Regions from separate parts of the Varunaivibrio sulfuroxidans genome, predicted to be linked through region 1. Evidence: predicted binding sites of a transcription regulator. Region 1 holds the regulator's gene; each other region holds the start of a gene.

What was found. The regulator PhoB, encoded in region 1, activates phosphate uptake and scavenging genes when phosphate is short. The targets are predictions, from matches to a motif close to TNTCATAAAACTGTCA.
Region 2: a site for PhoB is predicted at 1,461-1,476, ahead of P3M64_RS06775 (HesB/IscA family protein). Genes of this name have one in related genera too.
Region 3: a site for PhoB is predicted at 949-964, ahead of P3M64_RS00790 (RNA degradosome polyphosphate kinase). Genes of this name have one in related genera too.
Region 4: a site for PhoB is predicted at 1,784-1,799, ahead of ugpB (sn-glycerol-3-phosphate ABC transporter substrate-binding protein UgpB). Genes of this name have one in related genera too.

Annotation. Positions count from the first base shown of each region.
Region 1 is NZ_CP119676.1:2,689,968-2,693,091, reverse strand. It holds gene P3M64_RS12570 (SDR family NAD(P)-dependent oxidoreductase) at 1-284, shown strand, start outside; gene P3M64_RS12565 (TetR/AcrR family transcriptional regulator) at 702-1,391, shown strand; gene phoB (phosphate regulon transcriptional regulator PhoB) at 1,430-2,128, opposite strand; gene phoU (phosphate signaling complex protein PhoU) at 2,145-2,858, opposite strand.
Region 2 is NZ_CP119676.1:1,444,778-1,447,901, forward strand. It holds gene nifS (cysteine desulfurase NifS) at 1-45, opposite strand, end outside; gene nifU (Fe-S cluster assembly protein NifU) at 49-963, opposite strand; gene P3M64_RS06775 (HesB/IscA family protein) at 999-1,322, opposite strand; gene P3M64_RS06780 (FAD:protein FMN transferase) at 1,497-2,534, opposite strand; gene P3M64_RS06785 (ABC transporter ATP-binding protein) at 2,554-3,124, opposite strand, start outside.
Region 3 is NZ_CP119676.1:165,051-168,174, forward strand. It holds gene P3M64_RS00785 (methyl-accepting chemotaxis protein) at 1-364, opposite strand, end outside; gene P3M64_RS00790 (RNA degradosome polyphosphate kinase) at 1,233-3,124, shown strand, end outside.
Region 4 is NZ_CP119676.1:685,015-688,138, reverse strand. It holds gene ugpA (sn-glycerol-3-phosphate ABC transporter permease UgpA) at 1-231, opposite strand, end outside; gene ugpB (sn-glycerol-3-phosphate ABC transporter substrate-binding protein UgpB) at 358-1,680, opposite strand; gene gltA (citrate synthase) at 2,027-3,124, opposite strand, start outside.

The DNA.
Region 1 (3,124 bases):
TGGCGGATGACGATATTTTCGTCACCTACATTGCGCCACGGGCTGCAAAAACGGCGGCGAGCAGCACTTTCAAACACCTGATCGAACCTTTCCGAATGCGCCTCGACACGCCGGAAAAAGTCGCCCAGGGGGCCGTCAGGGCCATCGCGCGCCACCGCCGGACGGCCTACCCCATGGGCGCCGAGCGGTTTTACGTTTGTGTGCAGCGCCTCGCGCCGAATATTATCGACAGCGCCCTGACCCGTCAGATCGCCGCCTATCGCCGTCAGGGTCCTCGTCCCTAGTGGTTTGAGTTTAACATTTGAGTCCGATGCAATTGGACACAAATGTGTGAAGAAATCAAACTGCAACAAAAAGATAGATAGTGGTCGGCCCGATGGTTCGCGAGAGCGAAACGTCGGAGTCGATCCACTAGTGGTTTGCGTTTAACATTTGAGTCCGATACCCTTGGACGCAAATGTGTGAAAAAATCAAACCGCAACGAAAAGAGAGATCGCGGTCGGCCCAATCGTTTGCGAGGGCGAAACGTCGGCCCGATCCAGTAGGCCTGGGCAAGGAAGAAACGATCTGCGCCGAGACAAGGGGTTGATTTTTTCCTCCCCCGTGAAATGATGGCCCCATGAAATGATGGATCGAAAGTCCGTACGAGAAAGACGCTCCGCTGCGGTCAATGGGTTAAAAACAATAGGGCGCAGGAGACCATGCACGCACAAAGCGGTCAACAGCGGCGGGAGCCTTCCCCGGAACCTCGCCCCCCGACAAAAAGAACCCGGCTTTCCCGCGAAGAAAGAGAAAAACAAATCATCGACGGCGCCATACGGTTTTTTGCCGAAGTCGGTTTCGAGGGAAAAACTCGGGATCTGGCGAAACGGCTAGGCATTACCCAGCCGCTTTTGTATCGCTACTTCGACAGCAAGGAGACCTTGATCGAGCGGGTTTACCAGGAGCTTTTCATCGCCCGCTGGGACCCCAAATGGGAAACCCTCATTCGTCAGCGCAAGCGCACCTTGGAAGATCGTCTAATCACCTTTTACAAGGAATATTACCGCGCCACTTTCAATTACGAATGGGTGCGCATTCTCGTCTTCGCCGGGTTAAAGGGCGTCGATATCAATGGACGATACATCGAAATCGTCCGCGATAAGTGGATTCTTCCCGTTTGCGAGGAACTGCGCCTGTTCGCCGGACTTCCTCCCGCCTGCGAAATTCCGATTACCGACGAGGAAATGGAAATCGGCTGGGAACTGCACGGCAGTTTTTTCTACATGGCGGTGCGCAAATGGGTCTACACCATGGCGGTGCCCGGAGATGTCGAGCCGATCATCGAACGGATGATCCGCCTGTTCCTGAACGGCGCCCGCGACACCTTGCGCACCCAAATCGAAACTTGACGGCACTGCGACGTGAACGCCGCCCCTCGTCGAGGCCCCTACCCGGCGCCGTGCTCGCTGTCGATGGCGTAACCCGCCCCGCGAACGGTGCGGATGATGTCCGTGTCGTCGTTTTCATTAAGCGCCTTGCGCAAACGGCGAATGTGGACATCGACGGTACGCGCCTCGACATAAATATCGCGCCCCCACGCCATGTCGAGCAGGGATTCGCGGGAAAACACCCGGCCCGGCCGTTCCATCAAGATACGTAATAGACGAAATTCGGTTGGTCCCAGATGAACGGCGCGACCGTCTCGGGTCACCTTATGGGCGGCAAGGTCCATGGTGATGCCGCCATAGGAAATGTGCTCCTCGTCCAACCCCGGACGGGTGCGGCGCATCACCGCGCGGACCCGGGCGATCAACTCGCCGGGCGAAAACGGTTTCACCAGGTAATCGTCCGCCCCACTGTCCAGACCGCGCACCCGGTCTGATTCCTCGCCGCGCGCGGTCAGCATGATGACCGGCAGACGCTTGGTCTGGGTACGTTCGCGCAGACGGCGGCAGACCTCGATCCCGGACAATTCCGGCATCATCCAATCGAGCAGAACCAGATCCGGGCCTTCTTCCTCGACCACCAGCAAGGCTTCCTCGCCATTAACCGCCGTAACCACTCGATAACCCTCACTTTCGAGGTTGTAACGCAGAACCTCGACCTGGGCCGGTTCATCCTCGGCAATCAAAATCAGGGGCGTCATCGTTTTCGAACCTTTCCTACCGCGGATTTACCACCGTTGCGCTCGCCTCATCCTTTTTCGTTCGCTCGGTGGGGAACTTCGTTCCCGTGGACATGAAATGGACCTGTTCGGCGATCGACGTGACGTGATCGCCGATCCGTTCCACGTTCTTGGCGATAAAGAGGAGGTGGGTGCACGGCGTGATATTGCGGGCATCTTCCATCATGTAGGTCAGAAGCTCGCGGAAAAGACTGGTGTGATGCTGATCGACCTCTTCGTCGCGATTGCGCACATCCGTCGCCTTGGCGTCGTCACCGTTGGCGTAGGCGTCGAGGACGTTTTTGATCATGTCCTGCACCAACGCCGACATCCGCACGATGGACGCGGCGACACCGCTAATCGGATGAGAATGGGACAACGTAATCGTCCGCTTGGCGATATTCTTGGTGTAATCGCCGATCCGTTCCAAATTGCTGGCGATCTTAAGCGCCGCGGTGACCGAACGCAAATCGTCGGCAACCGGATTGCGCAGCGCCAAAATGCGGATCGTGACCTCGTCGATGGCCTGTTCCAGATTGTCGATTTGCCGGTCGTCGCGAACGACTTGTTCCGCCAATTCGCTGTCGCGGCGCTTCAAGGCGTCAACCGCCCGGGCCAGCTGAATTTCCGCAAATCCCCCCATTTCGGCGATCAAATTGTTGATGTGGGAGAGTTCCTCGTCAAACGACTTGACGATATGTTCGCCTTCCATTGTTTTTCTCCTTGGCCGCCGGACGTTCGAAGCGGCCTACCATACGGGCCGGTGTTCGTTCGCCGGAGGCGGTGTCAAAATAAGTTCCATCGTTCTGCGCCGCCCTTGAAAAGCACAGTACACGTCACCGCACATTCATAAGCAAGCCCCGACATGCCCGCAAAAGACTCCGGGAACGACAATGCCGGCGCGCACGTTGCGCCAAATGGGTGACAATGACAATGAGATAAGTATCGCGGAGTTCGCCGATAAATTCTTCCTTTTTC
Region 2 (3,124 bases), 1.2 Mb from region 1:
TTCGACCCGGGTGGTGGCGTTGTTGTCGAGATAAATCGTGTCCATTTTCTATTCTCCCACCGGAACCGCGCCTTGTACCGGTATCAATTGCACGAATTCGCCCAGCGCCTCGATCATGTGCTGTTGCAGGCCGCCTAGCGTCATCGCCGCCATCTGGCAGCCGCTGCACGCCCCGCTCAATTTGATGAAAACCTGATTGCCGCGCACGTCGATCAGCTCGACGTCGCCGCCATCGGCCTGAAGCTGCGGGCGCGCCTTGGCGATCTCGTCCTCGATCCTGCGGATGCGCTGCAAGGTGGACAGGCCGCCCATCTCCGCCACCGTCTCCGCCACCGTCTCGCCGGCTTCCTCGGGGGGCGTTCGGGCGGGCGCCATGGGGTCGAAAGCCTCGCCCCGTTCGGCCAGCACACGGGTCAAGATTTCCTCGATTTTCTCATGACACGACGAACAACTGCCGCCCGCCTTGGTGTAATTGGTGACGTCTTCCACCGTGCTTAACGTGTTGGCGCGAATGGTATTTTCGATCATCGGCTCGTCCACGGCGAAACACTTACACACCAGCGCGCCTTCCTCGTGGTCATCGACCCATTCCTCGCCCCGGTAATTGGCGACGGCGGCCTGCAGCGCCTCGCGCCCCATCACCGAGCAGTGCATTTTTTCCGGCGGCAGACCGTCCAAATAATCGGCGATGTCCTGGTTGGTCACGCCCAGGGCCTGATCCAGGGTCATGCCTTTGATGATCTCGGTCAACGCCGACGACGAGGCGATCGCCGAGCCGCAGCCGAAGGTCTGAAAAGACGCCTCGATGATGGTCTCGCTTCCCGGTTCGACCCGCAGCATCAAACGCAGGGCGTCGCCGCACGAGATCGAACCGACGTCGCCGATCCCATTGGCCTCGGTAATGACCCCGGCGTTGCGGGGATTGTAAAAATGATCTTTGACGGTTTCCGAATAATCCCACATGGCGCGATCCTCGTCTTTAATTCATGTTTCGGACGTTAGGCGGTGAACGACTTGCCGCAGCCGCAGCCGGACTTGGCGTTGGGATTCTCAAAAACGAAGCCGCTGCCTTCCAGGCTGTCTTGAAAATCCACCGTGACCCCCACAAGAAGCGGCGCGCTTTGGGGATCGACGAAAACGCGGGCGTCGCCGCATTCGACGACGGTATCCTCCGCCGCGGCCGCGCCCTCCAGTTTCATGGCGTATTGAAACCCCGAACAACCGCCGCCGGTGACCGCGATGCGCAGCCCCGTGACCGGCGTTTTCGACGTTGAGATAAAACGGGCGACGGCGCGCCGGGCATCTTCGGTAAGGTTAAGCATGAAGACCTCTTCTCACTGTTCGGGACATCACCTGCCCCAGGCAGTGCAACGGCCATACCAGTCCATCGCCACCACGGAAAAACACCCTTAGAGATATGAAAAGAAATGATTTTATTTATCACTTTCCGATGCCGCCATTGTCGCTTTTACGACAACGCCCCGCGCGGCGCGGCCTCATAGCGGCGCACTTTGAACAATGCGCGGGTGCAATCCCTTGGCGAAGCGCACGCGCGCCTTCATCGCCGGGTTGAGGTAAACCGTCCCGGTATCGTCCACCAGCATCACGTAATGCGCCCCCATGCGCCGGGCGATGCGGTACCAGCCTTTGGGGCCGGCGACGGTCAATGCCGTGGCGGTGGCGTCGGCCAGGGCACCGTCGTAGCCGATCACCGTCGTCGAGACGATATGGCGCACCGGCATTCCGGTCCGCGGATTGATGATGTGACCGTAACGCACGCCCTTGGAATCGCGATAGCGCTCGTAATTGCCCGAGGTATAGACATCCTCGCCGGGTTTCAGATCGACGGTGGCGATCTCGCCCCACGCCTTGGGGTCGCGAATGGCGATGCGCCAGGGCCGCCCGCCGTACTGGCCGACGGTGTTTAAATCTCCTCCGGCGTTAACGATGGCGTTCTTGATACCGTAGGCGGCAAGGACCTTTTCCGCCCGGTCCATCGCCACCCCCTTGGCGAAACCGCCAAAATCCAATTGGACCGCAGGGTTGCGGCTGTGGACCCTATCGCCCTTGATAATAACGTCGTCCATCGTCGGGTGACGCGCCGCCAGGGCGCGAATGCGCGCCATCGGAGGCAATTTACCTTTGGGATTGACGTCGGCGTGAAACCCCCATGCCCCGACCAACGCCCCGATCGCCGGATTGAACAGGCCGTCGCTCATGGTGTAGTACCTCTTCGCCTGCACGATCAGCGGCAACACGAAAGGGCTGACCTTCTTGGTTTCCCCCTTGGCGAAGGCCTTGTTCAAATTGCTCAACTCGCCGGGCTTCCAGGCATGCCAATCCTTGTACATATGCTGGAATTCCTGGGAGAGCTGGGCGGTCGCGGCCTGGGCTTGGGCGCGGTCGGCGCCGCGCACGATGATTTCGACCAAAGTACCGAACACGTAGAGCGTGCTTTTATATTCGTCATTCCCCCGAGGGGCGCACGACGCCAGGGCGGCGCACATGCACAAAATCATCCCGAGACGCCGCATTTCCTTTCTCCTTTATGCTTTATGCCGTTTTGCCGAGACGGGGCGTCTCGCACGTCGGGGACGCGGCGCCGGGGAGCACCCGCCCCTCGCCCATGAAACGCAAATGGCGGGGCGCGACCGACAGCCACACCCGGCTTCCCGGCGCGGGGGTCGGCACATCCGCCGGACGGTGCGCGACCAGCGTTCCACCGCCGCCAACGGCCAGGGTCACCCGACGGATCAGGCCCTCCTCGGCGATCGCGCGCACCCGCGCCGCGATGCCCTGTCCCGATCGTGAATGCAGATGAAGATGCTCCGGCTTGAAGCCGATCCACGCGGTATCCAGCGGTGGCTCGCCTTCCACCGCCAGCCCTCCCCATCGCCCGGCGATCCGATCGCCCGCCAGCACGCCGACTTCGAGCAGGTTCGGCCAACCCAGGACGCGGGCGACCTCGACCTCGCCGGGGGTATCGAAAACATCGTCCCGCCGTCCGGCGCGGACTAAGCGCCCCGCGACCATAACGCCAATCCAATCGGCAAGGGCGCGTACGTCGTCGATGTCGTGACTGACCATGAAAACGGGAATATCCATCGTCCCCAGGACATCCGCC
Region 3 (3,124 bases), 540 kb from region 1:
TGTCGGTGTGCGCCCACGTCATCATGGGGGCGATATAGCGCCCGGCGTCGTCGCGCAGTGCGCTGAAAACGAGGTTCAGGCATTTTTCGCCGAGGGTGACGCGGACCTGTTGGGGAAGTTGCGCTTCTCCGCCCCCGCGGATGCGTCGAATTTCCTGAATATCGCCGAGAAAATCGATGGACCGTCCGATCATTTTATCGGGTTTTTCGGGAAAGAGGTGTTGCAACCCCTCGAACGTGCGCCGACCGGCTTCGTTCATGTAACGGATGCACAAATCACGGGGATCGAGAACCATGACGCCGACCGGCATGTGTCCGATCATGGACTCGAAGTGCTTCGTCTTTAAAAGGCGGGAGCGCAGCATTGGTACCTTCCTTGCCCGGTTGTAGCCCATCATCGCATAGGGCCGGAGCCGATTTGAGTGTCGTCATGTGCGATTTCCCCCTGTGCCGCGGCGGTCCAAAACGACCCTCCGGAAATCGTTCATTCCCTTCCCTAATTCAGCCTGTATCGGCACGAAAAGGCGCGAACGGCGTAAGGATTGCATCCTTTTATGTTGAGCGCATAGCCCGGAATACAATATTTTTCATGGTAATCTAGGGTCAGGACCTCTTAATCTGATGCGTCTGGCGGAGATGAATTTAAGTGTGGGTTAGGCGGAGAACCCGCCGCAATGGTCCTCATTGCAAGGGTTTTCCAACGACATCCGCGCTTAAATTCATCCCGTCCCGTAGGGATTTGTGAAAAATGCCCCAAGAACGTCGTCGAAGACTTTTGAAAGTGAACGGTACTTCCGGCAAGTCTTCTCCTAGTGGTTTGAGTTTAACATTTGAGTCCGATGCAATTGGACACAAATGTGTGAAGAAATCAAACTGCAACAAAAAGATAGATAGTGGTCGGCCCGATGGTTCGCGAGAGCGAAACGTCGGAGTCGATCCACTAGGTCTGTGACATTTTTGACAAACCAGATACATCAGATTAAGAGGTCCTGACCCTAGCGACTGTACCGTAGGTGTCGGTCTTCTTTCATGACACGGGGGGCGTGAAAGCTTAATATCTCATGGCGGAAAAGAGACTTTTGGTGGAAATGGAACTTTCGCCCCAAAAAAGAAGCGACCCCCTCGTGGCCTGGGGCCGCCGCGGGGACGGGAAAGTATTCGACGGTGAGGACGGCGGCCTTTTTGAGGCGTCTACAGGGCCTATTGGAAGCGTGGAACGTATGGGATTTTGATGTGAATGTCTTGACGAAGGATGAAACTCAGACGCCGGATTTGACCTCCATCGCGCGTTTTTTTAATCGGGAACTGTCGTGGTTGGCCTTCAATACCCGCGTTTTGGAAGAGGCTGATAATAAAAAACATCCCCTTTTGGAGCGGGTCCGGTTTTTGTCGATTTCATCGGCCAACCTCGATGAATTTTACATGGTGCGCGTCGCCGGCTTGAAAGGACAGGTCCGCGCCGGGATCGCCTCGGTCAGTCAGGATGGATTGAACGCGGCCCAGCAGCTTGAGGCGATCCACGAAGAAGTCCGCCGCCTGATGCAGGCGCAACACGACACTTGGGGAAATTTGCGTCGGGAGCTTCTCGGGGAGGGGATACACGTCCTGAAAGAGCGTGACCTCAGCGCGCGCGAACATGAATGGCTCGATAAATATTTCATGGATCACCTATTCCCGGTGCTTACGCCTCTGGCGATCGACCCGGCCCACCCGTTTCCGTTCATTCCCAATCTGGGGTTTTCCTTGGTGATGTTGCTACAGGAAGAGAAATCGAGCGAGATGTTGCGGGCGCTCATTCCCGTGCCCCATCTGGTCGAACGCTTCGTGCGCCTGCCCAGTCGGCAAATCCGTTTTATCCCCATCGAACGGGTTATCGGTTTATTTCTGGATCGCTTGTTTCCCGGCTTTAAAGTCGTCGAATTGGCTAATTTCAGGGTGATACGCGACAGCGAAATGGAAATTGACGAGGAGGCCGAAGATCTGGTGCGCACCTTCGAATCCGCACTCAAGCGCCGTCGCCGCGGATCGGTCATCCGTCTTGGGTTCAACGACGATATTTCCGCAGAACTGCGCGACATGGTGATGAGTGAATTCGGGGTTGATGATAACGCGACATTCCCTGTCGAAGGCATCTTGGGGTTGGTCGATATCAAGCAGTTGATCGTTTCCGAGCGTCCCGACCTTTTGTTTGAGTCGTTCAATCCTCGGTTTCCCGAACGGGTGCGGGATTTTGGCGGCGACGTCTTCGCCGCGATCCGCAAAAAGGATCTAATAGTCCACCATCCCTATGAAAGTTTCGATGTCGTGGTGCAGTTCGTGCGCCAGGCAATGAACGATCCGCAGGTGGTTGCGATCAAGCAGACCCTTTACCGCACAAGTAACGATTCACCGATCGTCGCCGCGCTGATCGAGGCGGCCGAGGCGGGGAAAACGGTAACCGCGATGGTCGAATTGAAGGCGCGCTTCGATGAAGAAGCGAATATTCGTTGGGCGCGCGACTTGGAGCGGGCGGGAGTCCAGGTGGTTTACGGTTTCATGGATAAAAAAATTCACGCCAAGGTGAACTTGATCGTTCGCCGAGAGGGGAAAATGCTTCGTTCGTACGTGCATTATGGTACGGGGAACTATCACCCGATCACGGCCAAGATTTACACCGATCTGTCTTTTTTCACGTGCGATCCGCAATTGTGTCAAGATGCGTCGCGCTTGTTCAATTATATGACGGGATATGCGCAACCCATGGCGATGCAAAAGCTCGTGTTTTCGCCGTTGACGCTGCGCAGTACGTTGCTGGAGCTTATCGACGTTGAAATCGCTAACGCCAAGGCGGGCAAACCCGCGGCGATTTGGGTCAAGGTTAATTCTCTCGTCGATCAATTATTGATCGATGCCCTATACCGCGCGTCCTGCGCCGGAGTCCAGATCGACATGATCATTCGGGGAATATGCTGTCTTCGCCCGGGGATTAAGGATTTATCGGAAAATATTCGGGTGAAAAGTATCGTCGGGCGTTTTTTGGAGCATTCCCGCATCATGTGCTTCGCCAACGGTCACGAGATGCCGTCACGTAACGCCAAGGTTTATATTTCCTCCGCCGATTGGATGCAGCGAAATTTGGATCGCCG
Region 4 (3,124 bases), 1.1 Mb from region 1:
GAAAACGGCGGTGATGACGATGGAATCGAAATAAAGCGGATCGCCCAGAACGTCCTTGAAATTGTCGAACCAGACGAATTGGGTGCTCAAGCCGAAGGGGTCCTCGACGAAAAACGACTGGTACAGCGCCTGTCCCGCCGGCCAGATAAAGAAGATGAGGGTTATCGTGATCTGTGGCGCGACAAGGACGTAAGGCAGCCAGCGGTTAGAGAATGTCGTCTTCTTTTCCATAAGGCTATCCGTCGGGGGTATGTTTTAGAACGAATGATCTAAAAAGCAGTGCGCCGGGCGGCGCGTGAACGCATTTGAAACGGAAACGGGGCCGCGCAAAGGCGGCCCCGCGGGTTTGACGTTACGTCATTTGTTGGCTTTTTCGAACTTGCGCAACAAGACGTCGCCGCGCTTGACCGCTTCATCCAGGGCCTGTTTGGCGGTTTTCTTGCCCGACCAGACGGCTTCGAGTTCTTCGTTGATGATGTCGCGGGTTTGTACGAAATTGCCCAGGCGCAGCCCCTTCGAGTTGGCCGTCGGCTTCTTGCCGTTCATCTGTTCGATGGCGACGTCCCGACCCTTGAAGGTGTTGTAGTAGCCGGTGTCCTTGGTCAGTTGATAGGCCGCCTTGGTGATCGGCACATAGCCGGTGTTTTCATGCCAGAACATTTGCACGAACGGGTCGGACAGATAGTTCAGGAATTCGGCGACGCCCTTGTAATCCTTTTTGGCGTTGCCCTTAAGCACCCACAACGAGGCCCCGCCGATGATCGAATTTTGCGGCGCGCCCTTGACGTCGGACCAGTAGGGAAGCTGATCGGTGCCGAAGTCGAATTTAGCGCTTTTCTTTAGGCCGCCATAAGACGCCGAGGAATTAAGCAGCATCGCGCATTTGCCCTGAGCGAACAGAGGGTTGGCGTCGCTGCGACGCCCGCCGTAGCGAAAGACGCCGTCTTTTTGCCAATCGGCGAGTTGCTGGATGGTTTTGACCTGGAGCGGGCCGTTGAAGGTCAGCTTGGTGTCCAGGCCGCCAAAACCGTCCGACTTGGTGGCGAAGGGAAGGTTATGCCAGGCGCTGAAGTTTTCCAGCATCACCCAGGACTGCCAGCCGACCGTGAAACCGCATTGGGCGGCGCCAGAGGAAATCAGCTTCTTGGAATATTCACCCATTTCTTCCCAGGTCTTGGGGGCGCGAGTCAGACCCGCCTTGGCGAAGGCGTCCTTGTTCCAGAACAGAACCGGGGTCGAACTGTTGAAGGGCATCGACAGCATCTTGCCGTCGGTCGTGGTGTAGTAGCCGGTCACCGCCGAAATATAGCGGTTTTCGTTGAACGGGACGTGTTCGTCCTTCATCAGCTTGTAGACGGGATAGACGGCGCCCTTGGCGGCCATCATCGACGCCGTGCCGACTTCGAAGACCTGCAAAATGTGCGGCGGCTTACCGGCGCGAAAGGCGGCGACGCCCGCGGTCATGGTTTCGGTGTAGTTTCCCTTGTACACCGGCTTGATGACATATTTGCTTTGGCTGTGGTTGAAGCCCGCGGCGATTTCCTCGACCCGCTTGCCCAAATCGCCGCCCATGGCGTGCCACCACTGAATTTCGGTCGCGGCCTGGGCGGTCGCCACCCATCCGCTGAGCGTCGCCGTTGCGGCGGCGAGCACGATTTTGCGTTTAAACGACACAGTCATGAATGATGTCTTCCTCTTTGATTGAACGTGAAAATGGGGGGCGGTGCGCCTTAATGTTGGCCGGAGAATCCGGCGGATGGGCGCGATGTTAGGCATATCTGGATGACGGATTGATGACGCTTTGAAGACGTTCTGCGAACGTGTTTTTAGAGACCATCACCAATGCGGGTGACCGTTTCCACGCGTCAATCTGGGATTGCGTCGTTCGCGCGGGAGCGGCGTTCAACCGCCCCGCTTTGAGAGGCGTTTTGAGCGTTTTTTCAAGGCGTGCGGCCCATGAAAAAGGGCCGGACGGTTTCAACCGTCCGGCCCGAATGTCCGGGATGCCCCGGCAGGGATAAAGAGCTTAGCCGCGGGCGGCGATATCGACGTAATCGCGCGGCCCCGACCCGGTGAACAATTGCCGCGGGCGGCCGATTTTCTGCATTGGATCCTCGATCATTTCGTTCCACTGGGCGACCCAACCGACGGTGCGCGCCACCGCGAACAGAACGGTAAACATCGAGGTCGGAATGCCCATCGCCTTGAAAATGATTCCGGAATAAAAATCGACGTTGGGGTAGAGCTTTTTGGAGACGAAGTAGTCGTCTTCGAGGGCGATGCGTTCCAGCTCCATCGCCAGATCGAGCAGGGGGTCGTCACGAACCCCCAATTCATCGAGGACATCGTGCGCGGCTTGGCGCATAACCCTGGCGCGAGGGTCGAAGTTCTTATAGACCCGATGACCGAACCCCATCAGGCGGAAGGGGTCGTTCTTGTCCTTGGCGCGGGCGATGTACTCGGGAATGTGATCTTTCGTGCCGATGTGTTCGAGCATGCTGAGCACGGCTTCGTTGGCTCCGCCGTGCGCCGGTCCCCACAACGAGGCGATGCCCGCGGCGATGCACGCGAACGGGTTGGCTCCGGACGACCCGGCGATGCGCACGGTTGACGTCGAGGCGTTTTGTTCATGATCGGCGTGGAGGATCAATATCCGATCCATGGCGCGGGCCAACACCGGGTTGACGACGTATTCCTCGCACGGATTGGAGAACATCATATAAAGGAAGTTTTCCGAGAAGCTAAGGTCATTGCGCGGATAGGCGAACGGCATACCCATCGAATAACGATACGCCGTGGCGGCGATGGTCGGCATTTTCGCGATCAAGCGGGTCGAGGCGACGAAGCGGTGGACCGGATCGGAAATGTCCGTGCTGTCGTGATAGAACGCCGACAGCGCGCCGACGACGCCGCACATGATCGCCATCGGATGGGAATCGCGGCGGAAGCCTCGGAAAAAATAGTTGATCTGTTCGTGGATCATGGTGTGGTATGTGATGCGGTACTTGAACTTGTCGAGTTCGCCGCGGTCGGGCAACTCGCCGTAGACCAGCAGGTAACACACTTCCATGAAGTCGGATTTTTCCGCCAGTTGTTCGATAGGATAGCCGCGATACAGCAGAAC